DNA from 4 places in the Kitasatospora sp. NPDC015121 genome. Region 1 is predicted to be linked to each of the others. Evidence: riboswitches for the same ligand, from Rfam matches in the RefSeq annotation. Region 1 holds a riboswitch; each other region holds the start of a gene.
The links. A riboswitch is a leader RNA that binds a small molecule or an ion and turns the genes downstream of it on or off. The one in region 1 is predicted to bind cyclic di-AMP.
Positions count from the first base shown of each region.

Region 2: another riboswitch for cyclic di-AMP. It lies ahead of ACZ3J7_RS22760 (transglycosylase family protein); the one in region 1 lies ahead of ACZ3J7_RS02190 (C40 family peptidase).
Region 3: another riboswitch for cyclic di-AMP. It lies ahead of ACZ3J7_RS28380 (transglycosylase family protein); the one in region 1 lies ahead of ACZ3J7_RS02190 (C40 family peptidase).
Region 4: another riboswitch for cyclic di-AMP. It lies ahead of ACZ3J7_RS38100 (transglycosylase family protein); the one in region 1 lies ahead of ACZ3J7_RS02190 (C40 family peptidase).

Region 1 is NZ_JBVHEH010000002.1:42,993-50,616, reverse strand. Features, by position in the region: gene ACZ3J7_RS02195 (C40 family peptidase) at 78-1,139, opposite strand; gene ACZ3J7_RS02190 (C40 family peptidase) at 1,348-2,436, opposite strand; cyclic di-AMP (ydaO/yuaA leader) riboswitch at 2,447-2,603, opposite strand; gene ACZ3J7_RS02185 (C40 family peptidase) at 3,000-4,037, opposite strand; gene ACZ3J7_RS02180 (NYN domain-containing protein) at 4,223-5,656, opposite strand; gene ACZ3J7_RS02175 (hypothetical protein) at 5,838-6,104, opposite strand; gene ACZ3J7_RS02170 (rhomboid family intramembrane serine protease) at 6,254-7,057, shown strand; gene ACZ3J7_RS02165 (Lrp/AsnC ligand binding domain-containing protein) at 7,054-7,335, shown strand; gene ACZ3J7_RS02160 (aminotransferase class V-fold PLP-dependent enzyme) at 7,338-7,624, opposite strand, start outside.
Region 2 is NZ_JBVHEH010000014.1:264,901-272,524, forward strand. Features, by position in the region: gene eno (phosphopyruvate hydratase) at 1-362, opposite strand, end outside; gene ACZ3J7_RS22760 (transglycosylase family protein) at 652-1,380, opposite strand; cyclic di-AMP (ydaO/yuaA leader) riboswitch at 1,384-1,582, opposite strand; gene ACZ3J7_RS22765 (cytochrome P450 family protein) at 1,815-3,059, opposite strand; gene ACZ3J7_RS22770 (SDR family NAD(P)-dependent oxidoreductase) at 3,214-3,645, shown strand; gene ACZ3J7_RS22775 (nucleoside triphosphate pyrophosphohydrolase) at 3,653-4,645, opposite strand; gene ACZ3J7_RS22780 (DUF7927 domain-containing protein) at 4,749-6,977, opposite strand; gene ACZ3J7_RS22785 (SurA N-terminal domain-containing protein) at 7,122-7,624, opposite strand, start outside.
Region 3 is NZ_JBVHEH010000021.1:50,128-57,751, forward strand. Features, by position in the region: gene ACZ3J7_RS28360 (SpoIIE family protein phosphatase) at 1-254, opposite strand, end outside; gene ACZ3J7_RS28365 (pseudouridine synthase) at 390-1,343, shown strand; gene ACZ3J7_RS28370 (AurF N-oxygenase family protein) at 1,471-2,370, shown strand; gene ACZ3J7_RS28375 (CapA family protein) at 2,484-3,662, shown strand; gene ACZ3J7_RS28380 (transglycosylase family protein) at 3,685-4,920, opposite strand; cyclic di-AMP (ydaO/yuaA leader) riboswitch at 4,924-5,091, opposite strand; gene ACZ3J7_RS28385 (MFS transporter) at 5,552-6,862, shown strand; gene ppnP (pyrimidine/purine nucleoside phosphorylase) at 6,990-7,271, opposite strand; gene ACZ3J7_RS28395 (tyrosine-protein phosphatase) at 7,389-7,624, opposite strand, start outside.
Region 4 is NZ_JBVHEH010000048.1:17,936-25,559, reverse strand. Features, by position in the region: gene ACZ3J7_RS38105 (hypothetical protein) at 1-1,739, opposite strand, end outside; cyclic di-AMP (ydaO/yuaA leader) riboswitch at 2,378-2,547, shown strand; gene ACZ3J7_RS38100 (transglycosylase family protein) at 2,553-3,875, shown strand; gene ACZ3J7_RS38095 (hypothetical protein) at 4,009-4,209, shown strand; gene ACZ3J7_RS38090 (AMP-dependent synthetase/ligase) at 4,320-6,269, shown strand; gene ACZ3J7_RS38085 (LacI family DNA-binding transcriptional regulator) at 6,364-7,407, opposite strand; gene ACZ3J7_RS38080 (glycoside hydrolase family 13 protein) at 7,433-7,624, opposite strand, start outside.

The DNA.
Region 1 (7,624 bases):
CCGGGACAGCGGAGCACCGGCCCGCCGCGGCCCGGCGGCCGTCGGCAGGTCGGTGACCAGGGGTTCGTCGACGAGGCTCAGACCCGCACCACCGTGTTCACCGGCATCGCGCCCACGCTCTCGTAGCGGACCCGGGCGCCCGGGTAGGGCGCGTGCACGACGACGCCCCCGCCGGCGTACATGCCGACGTGGTGCCTGTCGTTGTAGAAGATCACCAGGTCTCCGGGCCGGGCGTCGGCGAGGCTCACCCGCCGGCCGGCCGAGGCCTGCCCCTGCGAGGTCCGCGGCAGGGTCACTCCGGCCTGCCGCCACGACCAGTACATCAGACCGGAGCAGTCGAACGTACCCGGGCCGGTGGATCCGTAGACGTAGGGCGATCCGATCTTGGAGATCGCGGCGGCCAGCGCGGTGGCGGCCCGGTCGGAGGACGGCGGCTGGTCCCCGAGGTCGATCCGGTCGGTGCCCCGGGTGGCGCGCTGCCGGGCCTCCCGGGCGTCGTCGGCCGCCATCCGGGCCCGCTCGGCGGGGGCCAGCGAGTTCAGCAGCCGCTGCGCCCTGGTCAGCCGCTCGTGGACGTCCTCCTTGGCGGCGGCCAGCCGCTGCCTGGCCTGCTCCAGTTCGGCCAGCTTGCCGCCGGCCTCCCGCCGCCGCTCGTCCAGCCGGCGCTGCCGCTCGGCCAGCTCGCGCAGGCTGTCGCCCTGCCGGGCGGTGGCCTGTTCGAGCGAGCGGGCGCCGGTCAGGTAGCCGGCCGGGTCCTGGTCGAGCATCAGGCGGACGGTCGGGTCGACGCCCTGGGCGCGGTACTGGGCGGCGGCGACGGCGGCCAGGTCGCCGCGCATCCGGTTGAGCTCGTCCTGCCCGGCGGCGACCTGGTCCTGCAGGGTGCCGGCCTCGGCCTGCAGGGCCCTGAGCCGCTCCTGCGCCGCGTTGTACTGCTCCGAAGCCTGCTCGGCCTCCTCGTAGAGCTGGTCGACCCGCTGCTTGACCTCGGTCCGGCTCGGCGGGTCGGCCGGGCTCAGCGGGGCGGCGGCGGCCCCGCCCACGGTCAGGCCGAGCGCGCTGGTGGCGGCGGCGGTGAGCGCCAGGGTCCGGGCGAGGCGCTGGACGCCGGGCAGTGGGGTGCGGCGGGGCACGGACACGCGCGACGGCTCCGTTCTGCGACCGGCCTCCGCCGCCGCCCGCGGTCGGGCGGCCGTCCTCGCGGGGGCCCGGGGGCAGAGGTTAGCGAGTCGGACCGATCCAGTCCAAACCCTGACAGTCCCGAATATTCGGCCGCGAATCGGACATCCGAACGGAGGCGGCCCGGCACCCCGTGGGGGCACCGGGCCGCAGGGCTCCGCGGAGCCGTCAGATCCGGACGATCCTGTTGATCGGCATCGCGGTCGCCGACTCGTAGCGGACCTGCGCGCCGGTGTGCGGGGCGTGGATGATCTGCCCGTTGCCGACGTACATCCCGACGTGGTGCTGGTCGCCGTAGTAGATGATCAGGTCGCCGGGGCGGGCGTTGGCGATGTTGGTGCCCAGGCTGGTGCCGGCCCCCGCCTGCGCCTGCGAGGTGCGCGGGATCGACACGCCGGCCTGCTTGTAGGCCCACTGCATCAGGCCGGAGCAGTCGAAGGTGCTCGGCCCGGCCGCGCCGTACGCGTACCAGCTGCCCAGCTTGGAGGCGGCCGCGCCGACCGCGTTGCCGGAGAAGCTAGAGGGGGCGGGCGCGTCCAGCTCGACCCGGTCGGTGCTCCGGGAGGCGCGCTCCTTCGAGGCGCCGGAGGCGGCGGCCTCGGCCTTCGCCTTGGCGTCCGCGGCGGCCTTGGCCTCGGCGGCGGCGATCTGCTCGCGCTCCTGCTGGGTCAGCGTGTTGAGCAGGTCCTGGGCCTTGGCCAGCTTCGCCTGAACGTCCGCTTTGTCGGCCTGCAGGGCCTTGGTGGTGGTGTCCAGCTCGGCGAGCTTGGTCTCGGCCTCCCTGCGCTGCGCGTCGAGCTTGCTCTGCTCGTCCTTGAAGCTCTTGAGCAGGTCGGCCTGGGTGGAGCCGACCACGTTCAGCGCGCCGGCCTGGCCGAGGAAGGCGTCCGGGGTGGTGGAGAGCATCAGCTGCATGGTCTGCGGCATGTTGCCGGTGCGGTACTGCTCGGCGGCGATCCCGGCCAGGCCCTCCTGGACGGTGGTCACCTGCGCCTGCTGCCGGGCGAGCTGGTCCTGCAGCTGGCCGACCTGCTTCTGCAGGTCATGCTGCTTCTCGACCGAGGCGTTCAGCGCCTCGGTCTTGATCTCCGCCTCTTCGTTGAGCTGGTCGACCTGCTGCTTGACCTGGTCCTTGGTCGGCGCGGGGTCGGCGTGCGCCCCGCCCTGGGCGGAGAGCGCGACGGCGGCGGCGGCGGTGGCAGTGAGAATCGAGACCCGCGCGCGGCCGGCGGGCTTGGGACGGCGATGGGACGCCACGAAGGCGGACTCCTTCTTCCTCGACCGCCTACCGGGTGAGCTGACGGGTTCGGGCCGGAAGAGATTGCCCTACGACGCCTCACCGGCCGCGCGGAGCGGCCGACCCGGCGCCGATTCACCCCGGGGGAACGTGGTTCCCCGGCTCCGTTCGACAGCACCCCCGCAGGGGTATCCCCGTCGGCAGACCCGGTGGTGACGGTCTGCCCGCTGCTTCACGGACTCGGCGGCGACCCCCGCCGTCGCCCCCCTTGGGCGATCGACTCTGCGGTGGTCGAGACATGACCCTAGTAACCGATCCGTGATCCGCTCAAATCCTTGTCGGAAAAAAATCTGATTCTGAATCAAATACCGTGCCGAATATGACGGTTAGTGATCACTTCGTTACACGGAGCGTAGTAATTCTCATGATGTGGTCGAGAAACGCCACACCCGGACGTGTCACGGATCACAGCGGATCCCGACCCGTCCGGGCGTGTCACTATGCGTCAGTTGTCGCCCACTGGGGCGTTTGTCCGATTCGTCGGACCGTCAGGCCGCCCCCGGGCGGACCCGGCCGGGCCCGGTCAGACCCGGCGGATGGTCGAGATCGGCAGGGTGTCGACCTTCATGGTCTTCACCACGTCACCGGTGCGCGGCGCGTGCACCACCAGGCCGTTGCCGATGTACATGCCGACGTGGTGCCGGTCGCCGTAGTAGACGACCAGGTCGCCCGGCTGCGCGTTGTGCCAGTCGGTGCCCACGTTGACGCCGTAGCTGCCCTGCGACTGCGAGGTGCGCGGCAGCGAGACGCCGGCCTGCTTGTAGGCCCACACCATCAGGCCGGAGCAGTCGAAGGTGCTCGACCCGGTGGCGCCCCACACGTACGGCGAACCCTGCTTGCCGAGCGCGGCGCTGACCGCGGTCGCGGCGTAGCCGCTGGCCTGCGGCAGGGTGGACGGGTCGACCCGGGAGGAGCTGCGCGAGGCGGTGCCGCCGTTGTCCCGGAGGATCGCGGCGCGGTCCGCGGCGCTCAGCTTGGCGAGCAGCTTCTGCGCCTCGGCGAGCTTGCCGTTCACCTCGTTCTTGGCGTCGTTGAGCGCCTGGGTCTGGGTGTCCAGCTCGTGCAGGACCTGCGCGGCCTCCTGCTTCTGCTGGTCCAGGCGGCGCTGCTGCTCCTTGAGCGACTTGAGCGTCTCGGCCTGGGTGCTGGCGGCCTGGTCGAAGGAGGCCGCCTGGGTGAGGTACCGGTCCGGGTCGGAGGAGAGCATCAGCTGCATCGACGGGTCGACGCCGCCCTGCCGGTACTGGTCCCCGGCCACCGCCGCGAGGCCGGAGGAGATCTCGGTCAGCTGCTCCTGGCCGCGGGCCACCTGGTCCTGCAGGTCGTCGGCCTGCTTGCGCAGCTGGTCGGCCCGCTCCTTGGCGCCGTTGAACTTCTCGGCGGCCTGCTCCTGCTCCTCCAGCAGCTTGTCGACCTGCGCCTTGACCTCGTCCTTGTTCGGCTGGGCCGGGGCGGCGTGCGCACTGGCCTGGGCCGTCAGGGCGACCGCGGTCGCGGCGGCGGCGGTGAACACGGAGATCCGCGCACGGCTCGGCTGCTTGGGACGCCGGTGGGAGGCCAAGGGGGAGCTCCTTCTTCCTGCTGGACTCACCCCAACGAGTGACAGTCCGGAATATAGGTTTGACGCCAGACCCTAGTGAAGTCCAAGGCCCCGCGTCCACTCCCGGGGGGCTTCCGCTCCCCCCGCCCCGCCCCCCTTCACAAGGCCGTCACACTCCGGCCCCCTCCGGGACCCCTGACCGCCCCTCAGCTGCGGGACAGCCGGTTCAGCAGCAGCACCGAGGCCACCGGCCGCGCCCCGGCCTTGCGCACCCCGTCCGCGACCTCCTTGTCCGCGGAGACCACCACCACCGGCCGGCCCTGCGGCTCGGCCCGCACCAGCCGGCGGATCAGCTCGTCCGCGGTCTCCCCGGTGCGGCTGAACCGCACCCGGACCCCGCGCGGCGGCGCCATGATCACCGGCACGTCCAGGTCCTGGCCGTCGAAGACGCAGGTCACCTCGGCCTGGGTGCGCTGGGCCAGCATCGCCAGGCCGCCCAGCAGCCGCATCCGCTGCTGCTCCAGCGGCAGTTGGGGGTAGCCGGACTTGGTCACGTTGTAGCCGTCCACCACCAGGTGGACCTGCGGGATCGCCAGCAGCTGGTCCAGCAGCGCCGGGTCGTCCTCGGCCAGGCCGCGCCGGGCCACGTCGTGCGGCGAGGCCGAGCCGGGCTCGACCGCCTCCACCAGGTCGGCCGGGCGCAGCGCGGTGACCGGCAGCGCCAGTTCGCGCTGGAGGCCCTGGGCGGACTGCAGCACGGTGTCCAGCAGCAGGCGCAGCCGCATGTCCTCGACGCTGCGGCCCTCCCGGACGGTGCGCCGGCCGCTCTCCACCGCGGCCTCCAGCTCGGCGACCCGGTGCCGCAGCCGCCGGGCCTCGCCCTCGGCCGCGCTGCGCTCGGCGGCCGAGGCGGTCCGGGCGGCCTCCAGCTCCCCGGCCAGCCGGCGGCTCTCGGCCTGCGCCCGGCGGGTGTCGGCCTCCAGCGAGCGGACCTTCTTGCGCAGCGACTCCGCCTCCCTGCGGACGCCCTCGGTCTCGGCCCGCTGCCGGTCCAGCTCGGCCCGGGCGGCCGTCCTGGCCTCGGCCAGCTCCTCCTGGAGCTTCTCGGCCAGCCGGGCGGCCTCGGCGGCGGCGCCCTCGGCGTCGGCCCGCTCGGCCTCCTCGCCGGCCTCCTCGACCAGCCGGGCCCAGCCGGCCGGCCGGACCAGGTAGGCGGCGGCCGCCACGTCCATCGGGTCGGCGGCCGCCGGGACGGTGCCCGACTCCAGCGCCTGCACCAGGTCGGGTTGGCCGAGCCGCAGCCGCTCGGCTATCCGGACCCGGAACGCCGGGTCCGACTCCAGCGCGGCGGCCAGCGCGGTCGCCGCGTACTTGGCCCGCCGGGCCGGGGTGAACTTGGCGTACGGGCGCAGCGAGGCGGGCAGTTCGCCCGGCACGATGCCGCCGAGCGCGTCCGAGGCGATGCCGACCACCCGCCGGCGCACGCCCTCGGGCAGCGGGCGCCCGGCCGTCTCCGCGCCGCCGGCCGACCGCTCGGGGCCGGCCTCGGTGCCGTCCGGCTGCTCGGCGCCGTTCGGCTCCGGGGCCGGGGCGGGCGCGGTCCCGTCCGTGCCCGCGGGCGCGTTCGCTGCCTCCGCCACTGTCCTCGGCTCCGATCCTGGTCCCGGGCGGTTCCCGGCCCGGCGGGTGCCGGGCGGGGCGTTGGTCTCCGCCGCTGCTGCCAATTGTCCCGTCTACCGTGCCGCACCGACAGCACCCCACCGACGAGTCCGCCCCGCGCCCCGTCCGGGCGGACGGGGGCGCGGGGCGGTGGGTGCTGCGTCAGCCCTGCGCGGCGTCGCCCTCCGCGGCCTCCTCGGCACCGGGGCGGGCCACCAGCTCGACCTGGTCGACGGCGTTGCACCAGCGGCAGCGCACCGACTCGATGGTCTCGGACAGCACCTGGGTCTCCTCGACCTTGGACTCACCGGAGAGGTCGAAGTGCAGGAAGTCGGTCACCCGGGACGAACGGGTGACGTCGAAGCGGGTCAGGTTGCCGCACAGGGTGCAGCGCCAGCGGGTCTCGGCGGTCGGCGCGGCAATGCTCATCAGTGGTCCCTCTCGGCTGGTCCCGGTTCCGGGCCTCCAGCCTATTGCCTGCCGGCGGGCCGACGGATCACCGGTCCACAGCCCGGACGCTCACCCGGCCGGAGCAGCGCCCGGTGTCGCGGCCGCGCCCCCGAGGAATGCTGACCGGCATGGTGCTCTCCGCCCCCGCCCGGGCCGGCTCGCCGGCGGCCGAGCGGGCCGTCCGCACCCCGGTCGCCACGTACCTGCTGGTCGCGCTGGCCGCGCTGGTCATGCTGCTCGGCCCGGCCGGCCCGAACCCGGTGCACGGCAGCGGCGACGCCCGGGCCTGCGCGGAGCAGCGCTACGAGCACCGCTGGGGCGCCGTCCCAGCCGAGTTGCTGGGCGGCCGCCCCCTGACGGCCGCCCAGCTGTCGGTGCTCCCCCCGGCGGCACCCGGCTGCGTGCTTCCGGCCACTCCCGGCAAGATCCCCGAACTCTCGGTGCTGACGGCGCTGTTCGTCCACGCGGGCTGGCTGCACCTGATCGGCAACCTGCTGTTCCTGTTCGTCTTCGGCCCGGCCGTGGAGGCCCGGCTCGGCCGGTTCCGCTACCTGGCCGGCTACCTGGCGGTCGGCTGCCTGGCCACCTACGGCTACGCGCTGGCCGAGGCCGGCACCCCCGACGCGGTGCGGGCGCTGGTCGGCGCGTCCGGCGCGATCTCCGGCGTGCTGGGCGCGTTCCTCCGGCTGCACCCGCGGGCCCGGGTGACCACCCTGGTGCCGCTGCTGCTGTTCCTCCCGCTGCGCTTCCCGGCCTGGCTGGTGCTCGGCCTGTGGTTCGCCCTGCAGTTCTGGTCGGTCACCTCCGGCGGGGACGGGGTGGCCTACCTGGTGCACGTGATCGGCTTCGTGGCGGGCTGGCTGCTCGCCTGGGCCGGCCGTCCGGCGGGCGATACCCTGGGCGGACCTTCTCGAACGGGAGTTGCCCAGTGATCACCGCGATCGTCCTCATCAACACCGACGTCGACCGGATCCCCGAGATCGCCGAGGCGATCGCCGCCATCGAGGGCGTCAGCGAGGTCTACTCCGTCACGGGCACCTACGACCTGGTCGCGATGGTCCGGGTGCGGGGCCACGAGGACCTGGCCGAGGTCATCCCCGGCCGCCTCAACAAGGTCCCGGGCGTCACCAACACCGAGACCCACATCGCCTTCCGCACCTACTCCCAGCACGACCTGGAGGCCGCGTTCTCGCTCGGCCTCGACGGCTGAGCTCAGCGCTGCCGGGTGTCGGCGACGCAGCGGCCGCCCTCGCTGCGGTAGGCCCACTTCGCACCGTCGCTGACCAGCTCCCGGACGGCGGTCAGGAACCGGTCCAGGTGCTCGACGGGGGTCCCGGCGCCGAAGCTGACCCGGATCGCGTTCAGGCTGCGCTCGCCGGGCAGCGACGGCTCCGGCGCCCCGCACTCGCTGGGAGCGGCCTCCTCCCCGCCCAGCAGGGTCCGCACCAGCGGGTGCGCGCAGAACAGGCCGTCCCGGACGCCGATGCCGTACTCGGCGG
Region 2 (7,624 bases), on a different contig from region 1:
GCGTGCGCCACGGCGAGCGAGACGCCGAGGATGGCGTTGGCGCCGAGCGAGGACTTGTCCGGGGTGGCGTCCAGGTCGAGCATGGCCTGGTCGATGAGGCGCTGCTCGGTGGCGTCGTAGCCGACCAGCTCGGGGCCGATCTGCTCGATCACGGCGAGGACGGCCTTCTCGACGCCCTTGCCGAAGTAGCGGTTCTTGTCGCCGTCGCGGAGCTCCAGGGCCTCGAAGGCACCGGTGGAGGCACCCGACGGGACGGCCGCGCGACCGGTGCTGCCGTCGTCGAGACCGACCTCGACCTCGACCGTGGGGTTGCCGCGGGAGTCGAGGATCTCACGGGCTACGACGACATCAATGGACGGCACGAGGCATCTCCTAGCGGAAGCGGATGTGTGGTCGTTACGACCAGAGCCTAGCCCTAGAGCGCCGCTCGACCACTCCCGGCCGGGTCCTGTCTCACGGTGTGGCCGGGCTACTCATCGGTAGTTCACCTGTTTGACGGCCGCCCCGCCGCCCCCGGCGGCGCGAACTGCGCGGCGCGCGCCGGGAGCGGACGGCACGTCAGGGGACGCGGCCCCCGTCGGGGCGGCGGCGGGGCCTCGTCAGGCCGCCGGCCGGTCGCGTCCCGGATGCCGGGACGCCGCGTCCCGCGGGTCAGAGCGCGAGCACCTGGCCGGGGACGATCAGGTCCGGGTCGGCGCCGATCAGCGCGCGGTTGTCCTGGTAGATCCGCTCCCAGCCGCCGGACACCTGCCGCGCGACGGCGATGCCGGAGAGCGTGTCGCCCTCCTGGACGGTGTAGCCGCCGGCGGTCGCGCCCTGCGGGGCGGCCTGCGGGGCGGCGGCGGCCGGGACCTCGGCGGCCTGCGGCTCGGCGGCGGGCCGGGTGGGCTTGGCGGCGGGCTTGGCCGGCTTCGTCGACGGCTGGCCCTTCGGCCGCTGGGGTGCGGTGGGGCGCTCCTCGGAGCGCGAGGCGGCGTCGTCGGAGACGTCGGCGGGCGTGCCGCCCTTGGTGAGTCCGGCCCGCTTGGAGCAGACCGGCCAGGCGCCGGGGCCCTGGGCGGCGAGCACCCGCTCGGCCACCGCGATCTGCTGGGCGCGGCTGGCCTGGTCGGCGCGGGCCGCGTACTGGGCACCGCCGAAGGCGCGCCAGGTGGAGGAGGTGAACTGCAGACCGCCGTAGAAGCCGTTGCCGGTGTTGATGTTCCAGTCGCCGCCGCTCTCGCACTGGGCCACCCGGTCCCAGGTGTCGGCGGGTGCGGCTGCCGCTCCGGTGGCGGCGAGCAGGGGCAGGGCCAGGCCGACCGAGGCCACGCCGGCGGCGGCGATGACCTTCTCGGCCTTGGTACTACGGCGGTGACGGGCAGCGTTGGAGAACAGCACGGGACTTCCTCTCCGCACGCCTGCGAGGTGAGCTGTCGGGTTCGGACCGGGAGGTTGGCCCGGCCGCCGGACGGTCCGGACGCGGCTGCGTCCGCTGCTCGGCGGCTTCACCCCAAGCCGTTGGGACTACGGCGTTCACACTGGTTCCCCCGCTCCTGTCCGGTACCTGGTCGGTGGCCCGGGGACGCGGCGGACAGGACTCGGCGTGCCGCGACCGGGGCCCGCAGCTGCGGGCATGTCGGAGAGTAGGCAAAGCTGACGAGCAATCACAAGCTCATATCACCATGATCACGCCGAAATCACGGATCTTCGATCCACGTACACGAACGATCCCCTTATGTCCGCATTTCTCCCGAGCAGGCGTGCGACGCGCGCCCCCGCCCCGGCGTGTCGTCGGCCCTGCGCGGCGGCGTGTCGCGGGGGTTGAAACGGCGTCAGCGGGGCGTGAAGGAGACCGGGAGGTCGCGCAGACCGCGCATGATCAGCCCGCCCCGCCAGCGCAGCTCGGCCGGATCGGCCGCCAGCCGGAGGTCCGGAAGCCTGGTCAGTAGGCTGCCGATCGCGTACTGCCCCTCAAGCCGGGCCAGCGGGGCGCCGATGCAGTAGTGGATGCCGTGACCGAAACCGAGGTGCGGGTTGTCCGCGCGGGCCAGGTCGAGGGTGTTCTCGGCGGCGAACCGGGCCGGGTCGCGGTCGGCCGCCGCGAGCACCACCAGCACCGGGTCGCCGACCGGGACGTCCACTCCGCCGATGGTCAGCGGGGCGGTGGCGAAGCGCCAGGTCGCCAGCTCCACCGGGCCGTCGTAGCGCAGCAGTTCCTCGACGCCGGTGGCCAGCAGGCCGGACTCGCCGCGGGCCAGCGAGTCCTGGAGCAGCGTGCGCTGGTCCGGGTTCCGCAACAGCGCGTACATGCCATTGCCGATGAGGTTGATGGTGGTCTCGAACCCGGCGAAAAGCAAGATGAAGGCCATCGCCGCGGCCTCGTTCTCGGTGAGGTGCTCGCCGTGGTCGCTCGCCCGGATCAGGCCGGAGATCAGGTCGTCGCCGAGGTCGGCCCGCTTGCGGTGGATCAGGTCGGCCAGGTAGCCGCGGATCTGCTTGACCGCGCGGCCGACCCCGCCCCGCTTGCCCCCCGTGTGCCGGATCATCATCCCGGCCCAGTCGCGCAGATCGTCCTGGTCCTCGGCGGGGACGCCGAGCAGGTCGCAGATCGCGTAAATGGGGAGCGGGAAGGCGAGCTCGTGGATCAGGTCGGCCTCGCCCCGGGCGGCGAAGGAGTCGACCAGCCGGTCGGTGATCTCCCGCACCCGGGGCTCGAACTCGGCCACCCGGCGCGGGGTGAACGCCTTGGAGACCAGCCGGCGCAGCCGGGTGTGGTCGGGCGGGTCGATGTTCAGCAGGTGGGTCATCAGGTCGGCCTGCCGCTCGCCCGGGATGCCGACCCGTCCGCTGCGGTGGGCCTGCTCGCTGTGGTGCGCCGGGTTCTTGGAGAGCCGGGCGTCCGCCAGCGCCTGCCGCGCGTCCGCGTAGCGGGTGACCAGCCAGGCGTCGACCCCGCTCGGCAGGGTGGTGCGGTGCACCGGGGAGTGCTCCCGCAGCCAGGCGTACGCCGGGTAGGGGTCGGCCGCGAACTCCCAGGTGAAGAGTTGCGGGTGGGCGGCGTGGGGCTGATCTGGCATGTCTTGACCGTATCCGGAAGCGCCACCGCGTGAGTCTGGTCACCTGGTGGGTATTCCCTGTTGCGGAGCGTCGGGGCGTGCCTACGATCCTCCGATAACCACAGTGGGCGGCGTGCGGGCCGGCCACGGGTTCGCTCTGAGAGGGGAGCAGACCATGCGGGTAACCGGTGCGGTGGTGGTCGTCGCGGTGCTCGACGGGGGTTCGGGGGCCGACCTGGCCCGCCGGTTCTCCGCGGCGGGCGCGGCCGGCCTGCTCATCGCCGACCTGCGCCCCGGCATCGCCGAGGACCTGGCCGCCGAACTCGACCGCCCCGGCTGCCCGGTGGTCGGCGTCTCCGGCGACGTCCACCATCCGGCGGACATCGCCGCCCTGGTCGCCACCGCCGTCGAGCACCTCGGCCCGATCGACCTGTTCGCGGTGGCCGGCCCGGACGGCGAGCGGATCGTCCAGCTCGCCGACCTGCCCCACCACCTCGACCCGCTCGCCGAACTGCTCGCCCTGGTCGGCGAGGCGATCGGCGAGGTGGTCGGCGAGGTCGTCCCGGCCCAGCGCCGCCCGGTCGCGGAGGTCCCGCTGGCCGGTTAGCGGCCGGTCAGGGCTCCAGGCCCTCCGCGGTCCGGACCGCCGCGCGGTAGCGGCGGGCCGCCGCCCGCAGCGCCGCGTCCACGTCCACCCCCCGGTCGTGGGCGCGCTGCGCGACCGCCAGCAGCAGCTCCCCCGCCGACTCGGCGGTGAGGTCGTCGGGGAGCGCGTACGGCGCGTCCGGCACGCCGGTGAAGTCCGCCCGGCGCACCCGGGAGACCAGCTTGGCCGCGTACGCCAGCGCGGGCAGGCCGGCCGGCACGCCGTCCAGCACCGATTCGCGCTGCTTCTCCGCCGCCTTCAGCTGCTCCCAGTTGGCCTCGGTCTCGGCGGAGCCGGTCACGCTCACGTCGCCGAACACGTGCGGGTGGCGGTACATCAGCTTCTCGACGATGTCACCCGCGACGTCGTCGATCGAGAACGGGTCCCCGGCGTGCTCCTCGGCGATCCGGGCGTGGAAGAACACCTGCAGCAGCACGTCGCCGAGCTCCTCGCGCAGGGTCACCCGGTCGCCCTCCTCGATCGCCTCGACCAGTTCGAAGGCCTCCTCGACCAGGTACTTCACCAGGCTCTCGTGGGTCTGCTCGGCGTCCCACGGGCAGCCGCCGGGCGAGCGCAGCCGGTCCATCACCGAGGCCAGGTCGAGCAGGCGGGCGCCCGGCAGGTCGTACGAGCCGGGCAGCAGCTCGATCTCCGGGTGCTCGCCGGCCTCCTCCACCGCGATCCGGGCCAGCGCGTCGGTCAGCCCGGGGTCGCCGTCCGGGCTCTCCAGCCAGACGGCCGGGGCGGCGGCCAGCAGCCGGCGGGCCAGCGCGGGCGCCGAGTCCCGCTCCACCAGCTCCGGTTCGACCCCGGCCGCGCGCAGGGCGGCCAGCTGCGGGTGGTCCGCGACGCCGGCCAGCACCCGGGGCGCGGACCGGAGCGCCTCCCAGGCGGGCCAGGACAGCAGGCCGGGCGCGACGCGGTGGGTGGTGGTCAGCAGGATCAGCTTCGGAGTCTCCACGGGGTCGAACCTACCCCGGTGGCGGCGGGCCCCGGAACGCGCCGCAGGACCGCGGCGCCGTCCCGCGCCGCGGTCCTGCGGGGTGTCTCGGGCCGCTGTCCGGTCAGTGCCGGCGGCGGCCCCTGGTCGCCAGGGCCATCAGGCCGGCCAGCACGCAGCCGAGCGCGGCCAGGCCGATCAGCGGGAGGGCGCCGGTGCTGCCGGTGTCGGGCAGCCGGCCGCTCTCGGAGGGGCCGGGCACGGGCTGCGGGGTGCCGCTCGGGCTCTGCGACGGGCTCGCGGACGGCGACGGGCCGGTGCTGCCGGACGGCGAGGGCGACGGCGACGGGGAGGGGACGGTGACGGTGACCGTCGCGCCGCAGGCGGTGTCGGTGCTGCCCTGGGCGCAGTTGTTGCGGTAGGTCGCGGAGGTGACGGTGTTGTCGAGCCGGGCGTCGGCGGTCAGCCCGGGCTTGACGGTCACCGTGTAGGTGAGGGTCGCGGTGGCGCCGACCGGCAGGTCGCCGGTCCAGTGCAGGGTGGTGCCGGTGACGGTCGCGGTGCCGAGGTCGGCGGCGGCGTCGCCGTTGTAGGTGGCGTCGGCCAGCACGTCGGCGAGGCCGTCGTCGAGGGTGACGCCGGGCGCGGCGACCCGTCCGGTGTTGGTGACGGTGACCTGGTAGGCGACGGTGTCGCCGGGGGCGGCGCTGCGCGGGGTGGCGGTCTTGGCGATCCGGTACTGCGGCAGGTCGACGACCGTGTTGCGGACGGTGTTGCTGGTCCGGGTCTGGTCGCGCCGGGTCTGGCTGCCCCGGTAGGCGAGCGTGGCGGTGTCGTCCAGCTTGGTGCCGCCGGTGGCGGCCTGGTCGACGGTCACGTCGAAGGCGACGTCGGCGGTGGCGCCGGGGGCGAGGTCGGGGACGGTGCAGGTGACGGTCCGGCCGGCGGCCGAGCAGTTCGGGTTGGAGCCGGCCTTGTAGGTGGTGCCGGCGGGCAGCTGGTCGGTGAGGGTGACGTCGGTGGCGGTGTCGAGGTCGGTGCTGCTGCCGTCGGCGTGCTGGTTGGCGACGACGAAGGAGTAGGTGATGGTGCCGCCGGGCTCGACGTCGCCGGGCGGGTTGTCGTCGGTGCTGCCGGCGGGGTTGTTGGCCTTGGTGATCCGCAGGTCGGGTTCGAGCGCGTCGACGGCCAGCCAGGCGGCCTGCGGGTGCAGGGCGTCGCCCGCGCCGTTGATCTGCAGGACGGCCTGGTCGGCGGCGGCCGGGATCCTGCCGGTGACGTCGATCGTCCGGGCGTCGTAGCCGTAGTTGTCGACCGGGTTCGGGTCACGGGTGGTGACGTTGCCGCCGGTGCCGTCGGCGGCGACCCGGTCGATCCGGCTGGCGAAGGCGTTGTCGGTGACGACGCCGGTCGGGCCGGGCATCGGCAGCAGGGTGAGGTCGGCGGTGCTGGAGCCGACCAGCAGCTTGTCACCGGAGATCTGCACGTCGCCGTCGCCGACCACCACGCCCAGGGTGGAGGCGGGGGCGGTGGTGGCGGGGGTGCGGATGCCGCCGAGGGTGAGGGTGGCCAGGTTGTCGGGGTCGCGCAGCAGTTGGAAGCCGTCCCAGACGTTCAGGTAGCGCAGCGGGTCGGCCGCGTTCTCGTACGCGACGACCAGCGACCAGCCGCCCCAGCAGCCGACGTTGGTGCCGCCGCCGTTGGCCGAGGAGGAACGGCCGTCGCAGGCCTGGATGTCGGCGACGGTGTAGCTGCCGGGGCCGGCCGCCCTCACCTCGGCGGTGACGTCCTTGACGCCCGCGCCGGCCAGCAGTTGCGGGGTGCCGCCGGCCTGCTGGTCGAACCAGTCGTAGGTGTCGGCGGTCAGCTGCTCGTAGGAGGAGCCGCCGGGGACCTTCCAGTAGACCTTGTCGCCCAGGGCGATGTCGCCCGAGTGGCCGCCCACCGTGCTGGTGTTGACCGGGTTGAACTGCCAGTACAGGCGGGCCGAGAGCACCGTCGCCCCGGCCGGGACGACCAGGTCGGCGGCGGAGGCGTTGTCGCCGGGCGCGCCCGGGTCGCTCTTCACGTACATGACCCGGTTGTTGTTGCTGCCCTCGGTGTCGTTGCAGGGCGAGCCGTCGCTGGGGTCGCAGGTCAGCACCGAGTTGGCGGCCATCGTCAGGTTGCCGTGCGCCAGCAGGCTCACCGCCGGGTCCGGACCGATCTGCCGCTGGGTGCCCGCCCCGCGCAGGGCGGCCGGCACCGCCGGCACGGCGGGGGCCGCCGCGAGCGGGACGAGCAGCCCGGCGACGGGCAGCGCCGCGCACAGGGCGCGCAGCAGTCTCGGCAGGGGGGAACGGCGCTGAACCACGAGTGACCTCGCAACCGGTACGACGAACTGGGCAGGGAAACCCAGCCTCACCGGCCGCGGAACGGTATTCGGGCGGACACGCAGAAACGATCACTCGTCCGGCGCAGGGACGCCCAGGCGGGTGCCCGGGTGCGTCCGGGCCGGTCAGAGCGTCCGGACGGTCTTCGGCAGCCAGTCCTCGGCGCTGTCGGTGAGGCCGACCTCGGCGGTGTCCCAGCTGCCGTAGCGCGGGTTGACCTCGACGTGCAGCGCGGTGCCCGCGTCGACCAGGGCCTTGCGGATCGCGGCGTCGCCCGCGTCGCCGTTCGGGTCCTGGCCGCCGGCCAGCTTCACCAGGCCGATCTGCTGGCGGTAGAAGCCGTCCACGTCCCCGGCCGGGACGCCCTGCTTGGCGCGCAGCAGCTCGGTGAGCTTGGCCTCGCCGCCGAGCCGCTTCGCGTCCGCGGCCCTGGCCCGGTCCACCTCGCTCTGACTGACGCCGAGTTGACGGTCGGCCAGGGCCCGGGCGACCAGCTTGCCGAGGATCAGGTCGGAGACCGCGTGCCGGGTCAGCCCGGGCTGCTCCTCGGTCGCGGCCCCGCTCGCCGCCGCCCCGTCCCGCACGGCCGCCACCCGGGCCTCGACCTGCGCGATGCTGATCCGGTCCC
Region 3 (7,624 bases), on a different contig from region 1:
AACAGCTCCAGGGCGGCCGGGCGCCGCTCCGGGCCGACCAGGATGTCCGCCGCGCGCCGGCCCACCGTGCCGGTCGGCGGGAAGCCGAGCAGCGCCTCCGCGTCCGGGCTCCAGTGCAGGATCCGGCCGTCGGCCGCGATCAGCGCCGTGGCCACCGGGATCGACAGCAGGCCGTCCGGCACCGCCCCGCCGCCTGCCGCGAGCGGGGAGGTGGGACGGGTACGGGGGATCGTGCCCTGCTTGTCGGTGTCCATCTGGCCACCTGTCGTTCCGGGGGCGGGGACCGCCCTGCCATCGTCGCACGGCGGGGCGCCCGCGCCCAGACGGGTGACCTGCCGTTAGGGTGGACCGGATGGACACCCGTCGGACGGAACCCCAGGTGGCGCGCGGTGGTGCGTAGGAAACCCGCCCCCGTCAGCCCGCTGCCGCAGCGCGACGGAATCGACCCCGTGCACGTCAGGCTTCCGCCGGACGGCGCCTGGCCGACCGTCCGCGCCTACCTGGAGGAGCGCTACGGCGCCGCCGCCGGGGACGGGCGGGTCGCCGCGATGCTCGCGGCCGGCGAGTTCGTCGCCGCCGACGGCCCGGTCGCCGCCGACACGCCCTACCGGCCCGGCGGCCACGTCTGGTTCCACCGCGAACCCGGACCGCCCGAACCCGTGGTGCCCTTCCCCGTCGAGGTGCTGCACCGCGACGAGCGGATCGTGGTCGCCGACAAGCCGCACTTCCTGGCCACCACCCCGCGCGGCAGCCACGCCACCGAGACCGCCCTCGCCCGGCTGCGCCGCGACCTCGACCTGCCCCGGCTCAGCCCCGCCCACCGCCTGGACCGGCTCACCGCCGGCGTGGTGCTGTTCGTCGCCGACCCCGCGCTGCGCGGCGCCTACCAGGGCCTGTTCGAACGCCGCGAGGCCGTCAAGGAGTACGAGGCCGTCGCCCGCCACGAGCCGGACGCGGCGGCCCGGCTGCCCGTCGTGGTGCGCAGCCGGATCGTCAAGGACCGCGGCCGGCTCGACGCGTACGAGGTGCCGGGCGAGCCCAACGCGGAGAGCCTGGTCGAGCTGGTGGAGGAGCGCGGCGGCCTGGGCCGCTACCGGCTGGCCCCGCGCACCGGGCGCACCCACCAGCTGCGGGTGCACATGAACGGGCTGGGGCTGCCGATCCTGGGCGACCCGCTCTACCCCGAGGTACTGGGCGAGGGCGACCCCGAGGACTACCGGCGTCCGCTGCAACTGCTGGCGCGCTCGCTGGAGTTCACCGACCCGGTGGACGGCCGGCGGCTGCGCTTCACCAGCGGGCGGGAGCTGGCCGCCTGGCGGGACCCGGCGGGCTGGCCCGCTTGACAACCCGTCCGGGGCGGAGCGGCACCGCTTCGCGCGCAGTGTATTGACGGAAAGTCTAATAACTTCTACCTTCGCGGCAGTGCCACCACTCCACCCTCACCGCCCCCCCACCGCGAAGGAGCCCGGCATGCCGCCCCAGCCCACCCGCACCGCCCCCGACCGGGAGCGCACCGCCGAACGCCTGCTCGCCTCCTCCGCGAAGCTCTCGTTCAACCCGCTCACCGACGTCGACTGGGACGCCGACCCCGTCCCCGGCGCCTACTACTGCCCGCCCCGGCACCTCTCGCTCTACGGCACCGCCCTCTGGGAGCGGATGACCGACGAGCAGCGGATCGAACTCTCCAAGCACGAGGTCGCCTCCATCGCCAGCGTCGGCATCTGGTTCGAGGAGATCCTCATGCAGATGCTGCTGCGCCACGCCTTCGACCGGGACCCCACCAGCAACCACGTCCAGTACGCGCTCACCGAGATCGCCGACGAGTGCCGGCACTCGATCATGTTCGCCCGCATGATCGCCAAGATGGGCGTCCCCGCCTACGGCGCCGGATTCGTCGCCCACAACCTCGGCCGGCTGTTCAAGGCGATCTCCACCCACAGCCAGACCTTCGGCGGCACCATGTACGTCGAGGAGATCCTGGACGCCTTCCAGCGCGAGGTGATGAACGACGACACCCTCCAGCCGCTCACCCGCCAGGTCTCCCGGATCCACGTCATCGAGGAGGCCCGGCACATCAGCTACGCCCGCGAGGAGCTCGTCCGCAAGCGCCTCGGCCCGCTCCGCCGCCGGTACGAGCAGCTGTTCATCGGACTGATCGTCTACTACGCGACCACCGCGCTGATCCACCCCCGGCTCTACGCCGCCGTCGGCATCGACCCCAAGGCCGGCCGGGCCGTGGCCCGCGCCAACCCGCACTGGCGCGCCACCAAGGTCGAGATGGCGCAGAAGGTCGTCTCGGTGCTCGACCGGGCCGGGCTGGTCGGCCGGACCAACCGCTGGCTGCTGCGCGCCGCCGGCGTGGTGCACTGACGTGGCGCACTGAGCGGACGGGAATCGTGACCATGTGGTGTCCGGGTGGACTTCCGGTGTTCGAACGGCACGGATAAAGTGCGTCGTCACCGAAGCATCCGGGGGGTCCGTTCATGCGTCGCGCCACGGCCGGCACCACAGCCGCCGCCACCGCCGTCCTTCTGCTCACCGCCGTCACCGGCTGCGGCGGGCCGGACCCCTCCCAGGAGCGCTCCGTGACCGGCGGGACGGCGTCCGGCGCCTCGGGCGGGCCGAGCACGCCGGGCGTGCCGGACGCCCCGGGCCCGGCCGACGGGTCGGCGAGCGGGTCGGCGCCGGCGGCGGGGGCGACGAAGGGCGGCGGGGCGGACGGCACCATCACGGTGGCCTTCGCCGGGGACGTCCACTTCGAGGGGCGGACCGCCTCCCGGCTCGCCGCGGCCAAGGCCGACACCGCGCTCGGCCCGATCGCCGCGACGCTGGCCGCCGCCGACCTGTCGGTGCTCAACCTGGAGACCGCGATCACCAGCCGCGGCAAGGCCGAGGCCAAGACCTACACCTTCCGCACCACCCCCAAGGCGCTCGACGCGCTCAAGGACGCCGGCGTCGACGTGGTCTCCCAGGCCAACAACCACGCCGTCGACTTCGGCCCCGACGGCCTCGCCGACACCCTCGCCGCCAAGGCGGCCTCCCCGATACCCGTGGTCGGCATCGGCAAGGACGCCGCCGAGGCGTACGCCCCGCACGTCAGCACCGTGCGCGGCGTGCGGGTCGCCGTCCTGGGAGCCAGCCAGGTCAACGAGATCACCAACCAGAAGTGGCGGGCCGGTGCGCACAAGCCCGGCATCGCCTCCGCCCTCGACGAGACCGCGCTGCTGCGCGCCGTCACCGAGGCGAAGGCCCAGGCGCCCGTGGTCCTGGTCTACCTGCACTGGGGCGACGAGGGGGTGGCCTGCCCGACCCGGGCGCAGACCTCGCTCGCCAAGAAGCTCGCCGACGCCGGGGCGACCGCCGTGGTCGGCACCCACGCCCACACCATGCTCGGCGCGGGCATGCTCGGGAAGACCTACGTCGCCTACGGGTTCGGCAACTTCCTCTGGTACGGCACCTCGAACTACACCGCCTCCGACGAGACCGGCGTCACCACGCTCACCGTCACCGCCGACGGCCGCGTCACCGGCGAGGCCTTCACCCCCGCCCACATCGACGGCCGGGGCGTGCCCGTCCCGCAGAACGGGAACGCCGCGAAGGCCGCCCAGCAGCGCCGCGACGGCCTGCGCGGCTGCACCGGGCTGGCCGCCGTCCCCAAGTGACGGCGGCCGGCCCGGCCGGGCGTCACTTCAGGTCCAGCACCTGGCCCGGGCGGATCAGGTCCGGGTCCTCGCCGACCACCTGCTGGTTCGACTTGTAGAGCTCGGACCAGCCGCCGTCCACGGCGTGGTGGCGGGCGATCGAGGCCAGGGAGTCGCCCGGGCCGACGGTGTACGGCTGCGCGGACCCGGTGGCCGGGGCCGCCGGGGTGCCGGTCGCGTCCGCCACCGCGTCCGCGGGCGTGGACGCGGAGACCGACGGGGTCGCGCTCGTCGCCGGGGCCGTGGGGGCGTCCGGCGTGGCCGGGGCGTCCGGAGCGGGCGCGGTCGAGCCGCCCGGGCTCGGGACCGCCGGGGCGGTGGGCACCAGGCCGCTGCCGTTCCCGTTCCCGCCGCTGCCGGTGCCGCCGTCGGCGGGGGTGCCCGGGGTGCCCGGGGTGGGCGTGGCGGTCGGGTCGGTGGTCGGGTCGCTGGTCGGATCGGTGGGCACCAGCGGGGTGCCGGGGGAGGCCGGCGGGACGGTCGGCGTGGCCGAGGCGTCCGGAGCGGGCGTGGCCGAGGTGCCGGGGACCGGGGTGGTCGCCGGGGCGCCCGGGGCGGGCGTGCTCGGCTGCGGCTGCGGGTGCGTCAACTGCATGTAGCGCTCGTACAGGCTCCGGTGGCTGGTCCAGAACCAGGCGCCGTTCTTCTCGTACCAGTACACGTGCGAGACCGGGTCGTAGCCGGGCAGGCCGGAGAACACCGGCGCGGTGCCGTCCGCCGGGGCGGTGCTGCCGTCCGGGGCGGCGTTGACCGCCGCGACGCCGCGGGCGCCGCGCAGCGAACCCGTCTCGTTCGCCGAGTCGTTGTCGTCCACGACGCCCGGCGCGCTGGCGGTGCCCAGCCCGGCCCCGTCCGCGCAACCGGACCAGGGCGACGGGCCCTCGGTCGCCAGGATGCGCTCGGCGACGGCGATCTGCTGGCTGCGGGTGGCGCCGTCCGGCAGCGGGGCGTACTGGGTGCCGCCGTAGTCGGTCCAGCGCTGGGCGTTGATCTGCAGGCCGCCGTAGAGGCCGTTGCCCGCGTTGGAGTCCCAGTCCCCTCCGCTCTCGCACTCGGCGACCCGGTCCCAGACCGCGCTGGGCGCGGCGTGCGCACCGGTCACGGCGAGCAGCGGCAGGGCGATGCCGACGCCGGCCACGCCGGCCGCCGCGATCGCGCGCTCGGCGGTCTTCTCCGCCTGGCTCTGCCGGCGATGACGTCCCGAACCCGTGAAGAGCATGCGAGATCCTCTCCGCACGCCTGCGAGGTGAGCTGTCGGGTTCGGACCGGGAGGGAGGCCCGGCCGCCGCACCCCGGTCACCCGGCGCGGACGGCTTCACCCCTAGCCGTGGGGAACGGCAACGAACGTGGTTCCCCCGCCCCTGTCCAAGGGTTGTGGTGGTCGACCCGGAAGCGCGGTGGACAGGGCTCGGCGTTGTCGCGCTGCGGGGCCCGGCGGTGCGGGCAGGGAGGAGCCTATTCACTCGAACGTGGCAATCACAAGCTCGTCGCGCCCGGATCACGCCTGCGTCACGGCGGTGTCCGCCTGGTGTGTGGGCGACCTGTTGACGATCTCTCGGGCGGCGGACGCCCCGTGGGGCGCATCGTCGGTCGGTCGGCTGGAGAAGTGCGGCCGACCGGCGGGACCGGAGCGGGGCGGGCGGCGGGACCGGAGCGGGGCCGGCGGGATCCCGGCGTGCCGGGGCGGGAGGCCCGGGGCGTCAAGTTCCTTCGACCGGGCGCAAGTCGGGGCCAAAGCGGGCATTTTCCGTGTTGTGGATAAACGGCGCGACAGGGCGTCGTCGGACTTCCTACGATCACCCTGCTCGCTCTCCCCGCGGGCGTGTCACCGAGTCCGTGGAGGAACTCCCGTGCGCGTGCTGGTCCCCGAAGTGCTCCGCGTCGAGCGCCGGTTCGCCAGGTTGTTCGTCGGCCAGTCGCTGTCGGTCCTGGGCGACCGGGTGTCGTTCGTGGCGCTGCCCTTCGCCGTGCTGTCGATCAGCGACTCGGCCACCGACGTCGGCCTGGTCGCCACGGCGGGGCTGCTCCCGCTGCTGGTGTTCACGCTCGCGGGCGGCGTCTGGGCGGACCGGCTGCCCAGACAGCGGATCATGCTGGCCTCCGACCTGGTGCGCTGCGCCGTCCAGGCGGCCATCGCCGTCCTGCTGCTCACCGGCACCGCCCGGGTCGGGCTGCTGGCGGCGCTGACGGCGGTGTTCGGCGTGGCGGACGCCTTCTTCCTGCCCGCCTCCACCGGCCTGCTGCCCCTGCTCGTCCCCGCCGACCGGCTGCGCGAGGCGAACGCCCTGCGCGGGTTCGTGCAGTCGGCCAGCCTGGTGGCCGGTCCGGCGCTGGCCAGCGTGCTGATCGTCCTGGTCGGTCCGGGCGGCGCGCTGGCGGTGGACGCGGCGAGCTTCGCGGCCAGCGCCGCCGTGCTGGCCCGGCTGGGCGCGGTCGGTGACGGCGGCGTGGGTCGCGGGGCCGGGGCCGCCGAGGGCGCGGAGCCGGTCGAGCGGCTGGGCTTCCTGGCCGAACTGCGGATCGGCTGGCGGCACGTGCGCGGCCGGACGTGGGTGTGGTCGGGGATGCTGGCGATAGCCGTCTACCACGTGGTGGTGCTGCCCTCGGTGTTCGTCGTCGGGCCGCTGCTGGCGAAGCGCGAGTGGGGCGGGGCCGGGGCGTGGGCCGTGGTGGTCGCCGCCTTCGGTGTCGGCGCGGTCGTCGGTGACGTGTGCGCCTACCGGCTGAAGCCGGCCCGTCCGATGGCCGTCGCGGCCGTGGCGATGGCGGTCGCCTCCTGCCAGGCGGTGGTCATCGGCTCCGGCGCGCCGGTCTGGGTGATCGCGGTGCTGGAGGGGGTCACCGGAGTGGGCGTCTCCCTGTTCTTCGTGCTCTGGGAGACCTCGCTCCAGGTGCACATCCCGGAGCAGGTGCTCTCCCGGGTCAGCTCCTACGACCACCTGGTGTCCGTCGCCCTGATGCCGCTCGGGCTCCTGCTGGCGGGCCCGCTGGTCGAGGGCCTCGGGGTGCGCCCCGCCCTGTTCGGGATGACGGCGCTCGCCGTCCCGGCCGCGCTCGCCCTGCTCCTGTTCCCCGCCGTCCGCCGACTGCCCGCGAACCGACCGGTGGAGGACAGACCGGTGGCCGTGCGCCGGGAGCCCGCTCCGGAAGCGACGGTGTGAGCGTGCGCCCGTCCGTCGATCCGTTCATCCATGAAGGAGTGGAATGGGCCGGCACGGGCGAGGGCCGATTCCCGACCGCGCCCCGCGCGCCTCGACGCGCGGGGCGTGCGGGGCGCGGACGGTGGGGTCAGCGGTACTCGCAGAGGTAGGCGGTGTCCACCGAGACCCGGAGCTGGAACCTGCTGTCACCGGGAACGGAGAAGCGCTCACCGGCGGAGAAGGTCCGCCACTCCTCGGCACCCGGGAGCTTGACGGTCAGCGCACCGCTGACCACGTGCATGACCTCCGGCGCGGCGGTGCCGAACTCGTACTCGCCGGGGGCCATCACGCCGACGGTCGCCGGGCCGTCGGCCGAGGTGAAGGCGACCGACTTGACCGTGCCGTCGAAGTATTCGTTGACCTTGAGCATGCGCGTTCTCCTGCGGAAGGTGTGCGGAACGGCGGCCGACGCGTCGCGCGCCCGGCCGCGGCGGGGGCGAGCCTATCCGCGCGGGCGGCCGGGCCGCCGTGGGCGTCCGCTGGTTGGTCACCCGTCGGCCGGGGCCCCCGTCCGGGGCGGGAACGCGTCGCGCAGGGCGGCGAGTTCGGCGGCCCGGGCGCCGTGGGCGCGCAGGCACCCGTCCGGGGTGCCGTGGTGGGCGCGGATCGAGAGCAGCGCCCGGCGCAGGTGGACGGCGGCGACCGGGCGGGCGCCGTGGCCGGGTGCGGCCGGTCCGGGCGCGCCCGCCCCGGCGGCGGTCAGGCCGAGCGCCGCGTTGGAGC
Region 4 (7,624 bases), on a different contig from region 1:
ATCAGCAGCCCGTCGAAGACGGTGCCCTTGTCGCGGCCGAGCGCGTGCACGGCGATGCCGCCGGCCGCGTTCCCGTACAGCACCGAGGCGGTGTAGTCGAAGTCGTTCAGGTAGGCGCCGTGCTCGATGCCCCAGCCGCCGTTGTGGTACGCCGCGAACCCGGTGACGGTGTGGTGGTGCTCGGCGTTGAGCCAGACGAAGATCCCGTTCTCCAGGTTGTTGTGCGCCAGGCAGCGTTCGAAGGTCCAGACGCCCTCGCTGGTCTCCGGCCACTCGTAGCCGGAGGCGCCGGCGGCGCCCTGCACGCCGACGGCGACGCAGTCCCGGGCCGAGGAGCCCGTCCCGGCGCCGAGGCTGAAGCCGGTGAGCCGGTAGCCGCGCGGGTTGGGCTCGAAGACGGTGCGGGAGGCGACGCAGCCCTCGTACGCGATGTCGTCGGACGGGCCCTGCGGGGTGCGGGTGTCGATCGGCCCGTCCCACCAGTACGCGTCCTCCCAGGTCTCATGGGAGATGCAGCCGCGGAAGGTGATGCCGTGGCTGGCGTGCGGCACGAACGCGTGGCTGCCGGTGTCGCGGACCACCACGCCCTCGACCACGGTGCCGCGCGAGGTGTCCAGCAGCATGTGGAAGTGCAGCCCGTACCGGCCGAGCACCGGCTCGGTGACCGGCTTCCCGTTCCAGCTGTCCTTGCCGTTCGCCCGCGGCCCGAGCCAGCGCAGCGCGGCGTGCCGGACGTCGGCGGGCCGGCTGGAGGTGAGGTGGACGTGCGCCCGGCCCTGCTCGGTGCCCTCGATCCGGACGTTGCGACTGAGGTTGAGCACCTCCGCGCCGAAGGTCGCCCCGCCACCGATCGCCACCCGCGGGTGGGCGTTCTTCAGCGGACCGGTCAGCGTGACGGTGGCGCCGTCCACCTGCTTGACCGTGACCAGGTCGTACGAGGTGGAGAAGTCGTCCTGGTCGGGCGGCGCGGTGGGGGTGACGGCCAGCTCGTCGCCGGGCTGCCAGCCGGTGGGGGCGGCGGCCAGCCGGATCGTGCTGTCGCCGGGCTTGAGCGCCCCGGCGGCGCGGGCCCAGGCGGTGCGGGGGGCGCCGTCCAGCCGCAGGTAGCCCTGACCGGTGACCCACAGGCCGGTGTCGGTGTCGACGACGGTCATGCCGCCGCCCGCGAAGCGCCGCTCGTCGACGTTCGGGAAGCGCAGGGTGTGGGTGTGCGCGGCGTCGGGGGCGAGCGCCAGGGTGCCGCGCACCTCGACGTTGCCGGCGCTGGCCAGGGTCAGCGACCTGTCGGCGGCGAACACCAGCGAGCCGGTCCGCTCCACCAGCAGCGAGCCGACCTGGGCGTCGGTATCCAGCACCACCCTGTCGGTGATCCGCACCGCGCTGCCGGGGCCGGGCACCTTGCCGCCCCAGCCCTTGGCGTCCGACCAGTTCCGACCGCTCTGGTCGACCGGCGGCGGCAGCGGCGCGGACGGCGCCGGGCTCGCCGGGGCGACGGGCGTGGGGTCGCCGGTGGCGTGCCGGTGGCCGCCTCCGCCGGGCGTGCCGCCCCCGGGCGGGGCCGGCCGGGCCGCGGTCTCGTCCGCTCCCGCCAGGGACTGCCGCAGCACCACTCCCCCGCCGAGCGCCGCCGCCGTCCCGACCGCCAGCCAGGTCAGCATCCTGCGCCGCCCCACCAGCGGCCGCCGGTGCCGGTGCCGACCGGACGGCGCCCGCTCGTCGCTGTTCCGCTGCTCTTCCACCTCGGTCGCCCTCCCGGGGCCCGCAACCCAGAGTCGTCGGGGGCAGCTTAGGCACGGCGACCGCCTGGACACGTCATGTTCCGGGCGGGGTAAGCATCCTGGCGTAGCGGCCCCGGACGCCCGTTCGGGAACGTTCGGTTCCGTCCGATCGCTTCGACTGACGTGTCGTCAACTCGCCCGCACTGTAAGCGGGGAAGCCAGGAACGACGAACCCGACCACCCCGGTGCGGTCATCCGGAGGCGCTTTCCGGACGGAATTCTGACGCCCCGTCCGGAATCGGGCGCGAAAGGCGCACGGAACCGTGGCCCGAGCGCCCCCGCCCTGACATATCCGGATGAAACGGACTGCCCATTCGCCCCTCCGACCGAATGGAGGTCCACCAATCACCCATCTGATGACCAAAGCCCTATAACCCCTAAAAGGGACGCAAGATCCACCCCCGCCTGACGCTCCCGCAGTCCCCGTCGACGGCAAAGGAGTTCCCCCCGGAATTCTTGATCACCTTTTCCGGACCCCCGAAAGGCTTTCTCCGATATTTGCCATCCGCCCTTAAGTCCGCTTAATCTCCTGCCCACGTTCGTGGACACACGGACCCAGCTCACCCGGAACGCCGAGTCCTGCCGCCGGGTGGGTCGGCTCATGCACAACGCACCACGGCAGGGGCGGGGGAACCAGGTAAGTCGCCCCGGGCGGTCGCAGGACCGCACGGGGCTCGGGGTGAAGCCGGGCACACCGCGAGGTGTGCGCGGCCGGGCAACTCCAGCCCGAATCCGACAGCTCACCTCGCAGGCGTGGGAGAGGAACGCTCCTTCATGCTGCCCATCAGCTCCAAGAACGCCCGCCGTCTGATCGCCACCACCGGCGTCGTCGGCATCGGCCTCACGATCCCCTGCCTGACCGCCGGTTCCGCCTCCGCGGCCACCGTCGCCACCTGGGACAAGGTCGCCCAGTGCGAGTCCAGCGGCAACTGGTCGATCAACACCGGCAACGGCTTCTACGGCGGCCTGCAGTTCACCGCCTCCACCTGGGCCGCCTTCGGCGGCACCGCGTACGCCCCGCGGGCCGACCTCGCCACCAAGGACCAGCAGATCGCCACCGCCGAGAAGGTGCTGGCCGTCCAGGGCCCCGGCGCCTGGCCCGTCTGCTCCGTCCAGGCCGGTCTGACCAAGGGCGGCGCGGCCCCCCAGGTCGACACCTCCACCTCCACCTCCTCGAACTCGACCGGCTCCGCGCAGACCAAGACCCCGGCCCCGACCCAGAGCCCGACCCAGTCGCAGTCGCAGTCGCAGTCCAGCGGCTCGGGCAAGTCCCAGCACTCCTGGTCGCAGTCCCGGAACCAGTCCCAGACCCAGGCCCAGGCCCGGCCGCAGGCCGAGCAGAGCACCTCCGCCACCACCGACCACTCGGCCGGCACCTACACCGTGGCGGCGGGCGACTGGCTGTCCGCGATCGCGCAGAGCCAGCACGTCGACGGCGGCTGGCAGAAGCTGTACGACCTGAACCGCTCGGTCCTCACCGAGGGTCCGGACATGATCTACCCGGGCCAGCAGCTCACCCTGGGCGGCACCGCGACCGCGCAGCCGCAGCAGTCCGCCCCGGCCACCAAGTCCTCGACCGGTTCGTCCTCGTCCTCGTCCTCGTACAAGGGCTCGTCCTGGAAGAACGGCCGCAGCGGCGCCGCCACCACCAAGTCCTCGACCACCGCCACGGCGACCACCACCACGGCGGCCACCGAGACCAAGACCGCCACCGCCACCACCGCCACCAAGGCGGCCGGCTCCAAGGCCGCGGCGATCGACTTCGCGCTGTCCAAGCTCGGCCAGGCGTACGTCTACGGCGGCACCGGCAACGGCGGCTGGGACTGCTCGGGCCTGACCCAGGCCGCGTTCCGCCAGGCGGGCATCAGCCTGCCGCGGGTCGCCGCCGACCAGGCCGACTACGCGACCCGGGTCTCGCTGGACAGCCTGCAGCCGGGCGACCTGCTGTTCTGGTCGAACAACGGCGCCAACTCGGGCGTCTACCACGTCGCGCTGTACGTCGGCGACGGCAAGTACGTCGAGGCCGCGAACCCGCGCTCCGGCGTCCGCACCGAGACCATCGCGAACTGGGCCCCGGACTTCGCGGGCCGCGTCTGACCGACGCCCGGTCGGCGCTCGATCCGCGAGCGGTGAACCGCCGCTGCCCCCGGGGACCCTGGTCGGCCCCGGGGGCAGCGGCCTATCCTCACCCGGGGGCCACGAAGGGCCCGACGAACCGGGGAGCGACACCATGGCGAAAGTGACCGTCACGCTGGACGCGGACCTCGCACTGGAGGCGATGCTGCGCCTCGGCGCGACCAACCCGCAGGACGCGGTCGAGCTGATCGTCCGCGACTACCTCGCCACCGACCGCCGCACCGAGGCCCGCACCGGCGGCACCCGCGCGGCCGAGCGCTTCCAGGGCCCGGCCCCCACCGCCGAGGAGGGCTGACCACCGGAGCACCACAACCTCCGCCCTACCCAAGCAACTTACTCTCTAGTAAGTTTACTGGCGAGTACCTAGCCTGGGCGAACCCCCACCCACCCCAAGGGAGTTCGCTCATGGCACACCCCCTCGCCCGTGCCGCGCGCGGCGGCCGCCTCGCTCCTCCGCCCGTCGAGGTGCGCCGCGCTGACGGCCGGGTCGTCGAGGCCCGGACCGCCCACCTGGTACCGCCGCCCGACCGCGGCAGCCTCGCCGACCTGCCGTTCCGCAACGCCGAACAGGCCCCGGACGCCGTCGTCCTGACGGCACGTCAGCCCGGCGGCACCTGGCGGGACGTGACGGCCCGCGAGTTCGCCGAGCGGGTCGCCGCACTGGCCCGCGGCCTGATCGCGGTCGGGGTCCGCCCGGGCGCCCGCCTGGTCCTGATGTCGCGGACCAGGTACGAGTGGACCCTGCTGGACTTCGCCGCCTGGGCGGCCGGCGCCTGCGTGGTGCCGGTCTACCCGACCTCCTCGGTCGAGCAGGCGGAGTGGATCGTCCGGGACTCCGCCCCGGTGCTGGCGGTCGCGGAGGACGCCGGCACCGCCGAGGCGCTGACGGTGGCGATCGCCCGCACCGGCGGCCGAGTCCCGCTGTGGCGGCTGGACGAGGGCGCCCTCGACCGGCTGGCCGAGCTCGGCGCGGCCGTCCCGGCCGAGGAACTGGTGCGCCGCCGGGCGGCCCTGGGGCCGGACGACGAGGCAACGCTGATCTACACCTCGGGCACCACCGGCCGCCCCAAGGGCTGCCGGCTCACCCACGGCAACTTCCTCACCGAGGCGGCGAACTGCCACGCCCTGCTGGAACCGGTCTTCGCCGAGGTGACCGGCGAGCCGCCGTGCACCCTGCTGTTCCTGCCACTGGCGCACGTGCTGGGCCGGATGATCCAGGTGACCTGCGTGTACGGCCGGATCCGGATCGGCCACAGCCCGTCCCTGAAGCCGGCCGAACTCCGGCCCGACCTGGCCTCGTTCGGCGCGACCTTCCTGGTCGGGGTGCCGTACCTGTTCGAGAAGATCCACCAGCTGGGGCGGGCCGAGGCGCAGGCGAAGGGCGCGGTGCGGGTGTTCGACCGGGCGGCCGAGGTGGCGGTGCGCTACGCCCGGGCCGAGCTGGCGGCGCTCGCGGGCGAGGGCCGGCCCGCGTCGCCCGCGCTGCGGATGGCGCACGCCCTGTACGACGCGCTGGTGTACCGGCGGGTGCGGGCGGCGATGGGCGGCCGGGTGCGGTACGCGATCAGCGGCGGCTCGTCGATCGACCCGGAGCTGCTGCTGTTCTTCGCCGGCGCCGGGGTGCTGGTGTACGAGGGCTACGGGCTGACCGAGAGCAGCGGCCCGTCCACGGTGAACCCGCCGCTGCGGCCGCGCCCGGGCACGGTGGGCCCGCCGGTGCCGGGCGGCGCGGTGCGGATCGCGGCGGACGGCGAGGTGTTCCTGAGCGGCGGCCAGGTGTTCGACGGCTACTACGAGTTGGGGGCGCCGCGGCAGCCGCGCCCGCAGTGGTTCGCCACCGGCGACCTGGGCCGGCTGGACGAGGACGGCTACCTGACCGTCACCGGCCGCAAGAAGGAGATCCTGGTGACCTCCGGCGGCAAGAACGTCTCACCGGGCCCGCTGGAGGACCGGCTGCGCGCCCACCCGCTGGTCAGCCAGGCCCTGGTGGTCGGCAACGGCCGCCCGTACGTGGCCGCGCTGCTCACCCTGGACCCGGAGGCGGTCGAGCACTTCCTCGAACTGCGGCCGCGGACCCCGACCCCGCCCGCCGAGCAGCCCGACGGCGGCGGCGGGAGCACCGTCGACCTCGGCATCGGCAGCGCGGTCCCGGTGCACCACGCGGTGCTGGGCGCGCTCGCCGAGGCCGTCCGGGGCGTCAACTCGACGGTCTCCCGGGCCGAGTCGATCCGCCGGATCCGGGTGGTGGCGGGCGACTTCACCGAGGAGCGCGGCCTGCTGACGCCCTCGCTGAAGGTCCGCCGGCAGGCCGTCAGCACCGCCTACCGCCGCGACATCGAGCAGCTCTACGCCTGAGGGCGGGCAGCGGAACGGCCCCCGGGAGGAGCAGCCTCCCGGGGGCCGGACCGGACCCGACACCTCAGCCGTCGCCGAAGCCGACGCCGGTGCCTCAGCCGTTGCCGTTGCCGTTGCCGTTGCGCGGACCTGACCCGGTCGAGCCGCGCATCACCAGTTCGGGCTGGAACATGAACTCGGAGCGCTGCGCCGGGTTCCCGCCGACCTCCTCCAGCAGGGCGTCGACGGCGGCGGTGGCCATCGCCTCGACCGGCTGGCGGACGGTGGTCAGCGGCGGCTCGGTGAACGCTATCAACGGCGAGTCGTCGAAGCCGACCACCGAGACGTCCTGCGGCACCGAGAGCCCGCGCTGGCGCACCGCCCGGATCGCGCCGAGCGCCATCATGTCGGAGCCGCAGACGATCGCGGTGCAGCCCTTGTCGAGCAGTGCCTGCGCCGCGGCGTGCCCGCCCTCCACGCTGAACAGGGTGTGGTGGACGAGTTCCTCGGCCTGCTCGGCGGTGCGCCCGGTGAGCTGGCGCAGCGCCGCGGTGAAGCCCTCGATCTTGCGCAGCACCGGCACGTACCGCTTCTGGCCGACCGCGAGGCCGATCTTCTCGTGGCCGAGTTCGACCAGGTGCTGGACGGCCATCTGCATGGCGGCCCGGTCGTCCGGGGAGATGAACGGCGCGGCGATCTTCTCGCTGTAGCCGTTGATCAGGACGAACGGCACCTGCCGGCCGGTGAGTTTGGCATACCGGTCGTGGTCGGCGGTGGTGTCGGCGTGCAGTCCGGAGACGAACACGATGCCGGCCACGCCGCGTTCGACCAGCATCTCCACCAGTTCGTCCTCGGTGGAGCCGCCGGGGGTCTGGGTGCAGAGCACCGGCGTGTAGCCGTGCCGGCTGAGCACCTGTTCGATGACCTGGGCCAGGGCGGGGAAGATGGGGTTGCTGAGTTCCGGGGTGATCAGGCCGATCAGCCCGGCGCTGCGCTGGCGCAGCCGGGTGGGCCGTTCGTACCCGAGCACGTCGAGTGCGGCCAGGACGGTCTGCCGGGTGGTCGCGGAGACGCCCGCCTTGCCGTTGAGGACGCGGCTGACGGTGGCTTCGCTGACCCCCGCCTGCGCCGCGATGTCGGAGAGTCGCGCCGTAGTCACGATCCCAGAGCCTATTGCAACCACGTCAGACCGCCCACCACGCGGTGCTGTCGGCCGGGAGTTCGACGTCGTTCTCGGCCACGGCGGTCTCGGTGGAGGCGAGCAGCAGGCGGCCGGGCGCGGGGATCCGGACCGGCTCGCCGGTGGTGTTCACCGTGCACACGAACGACCCTTCGGGGGCCTCGCGCCGGAAGGCCAGCACCCCTTCGGGGGCGGG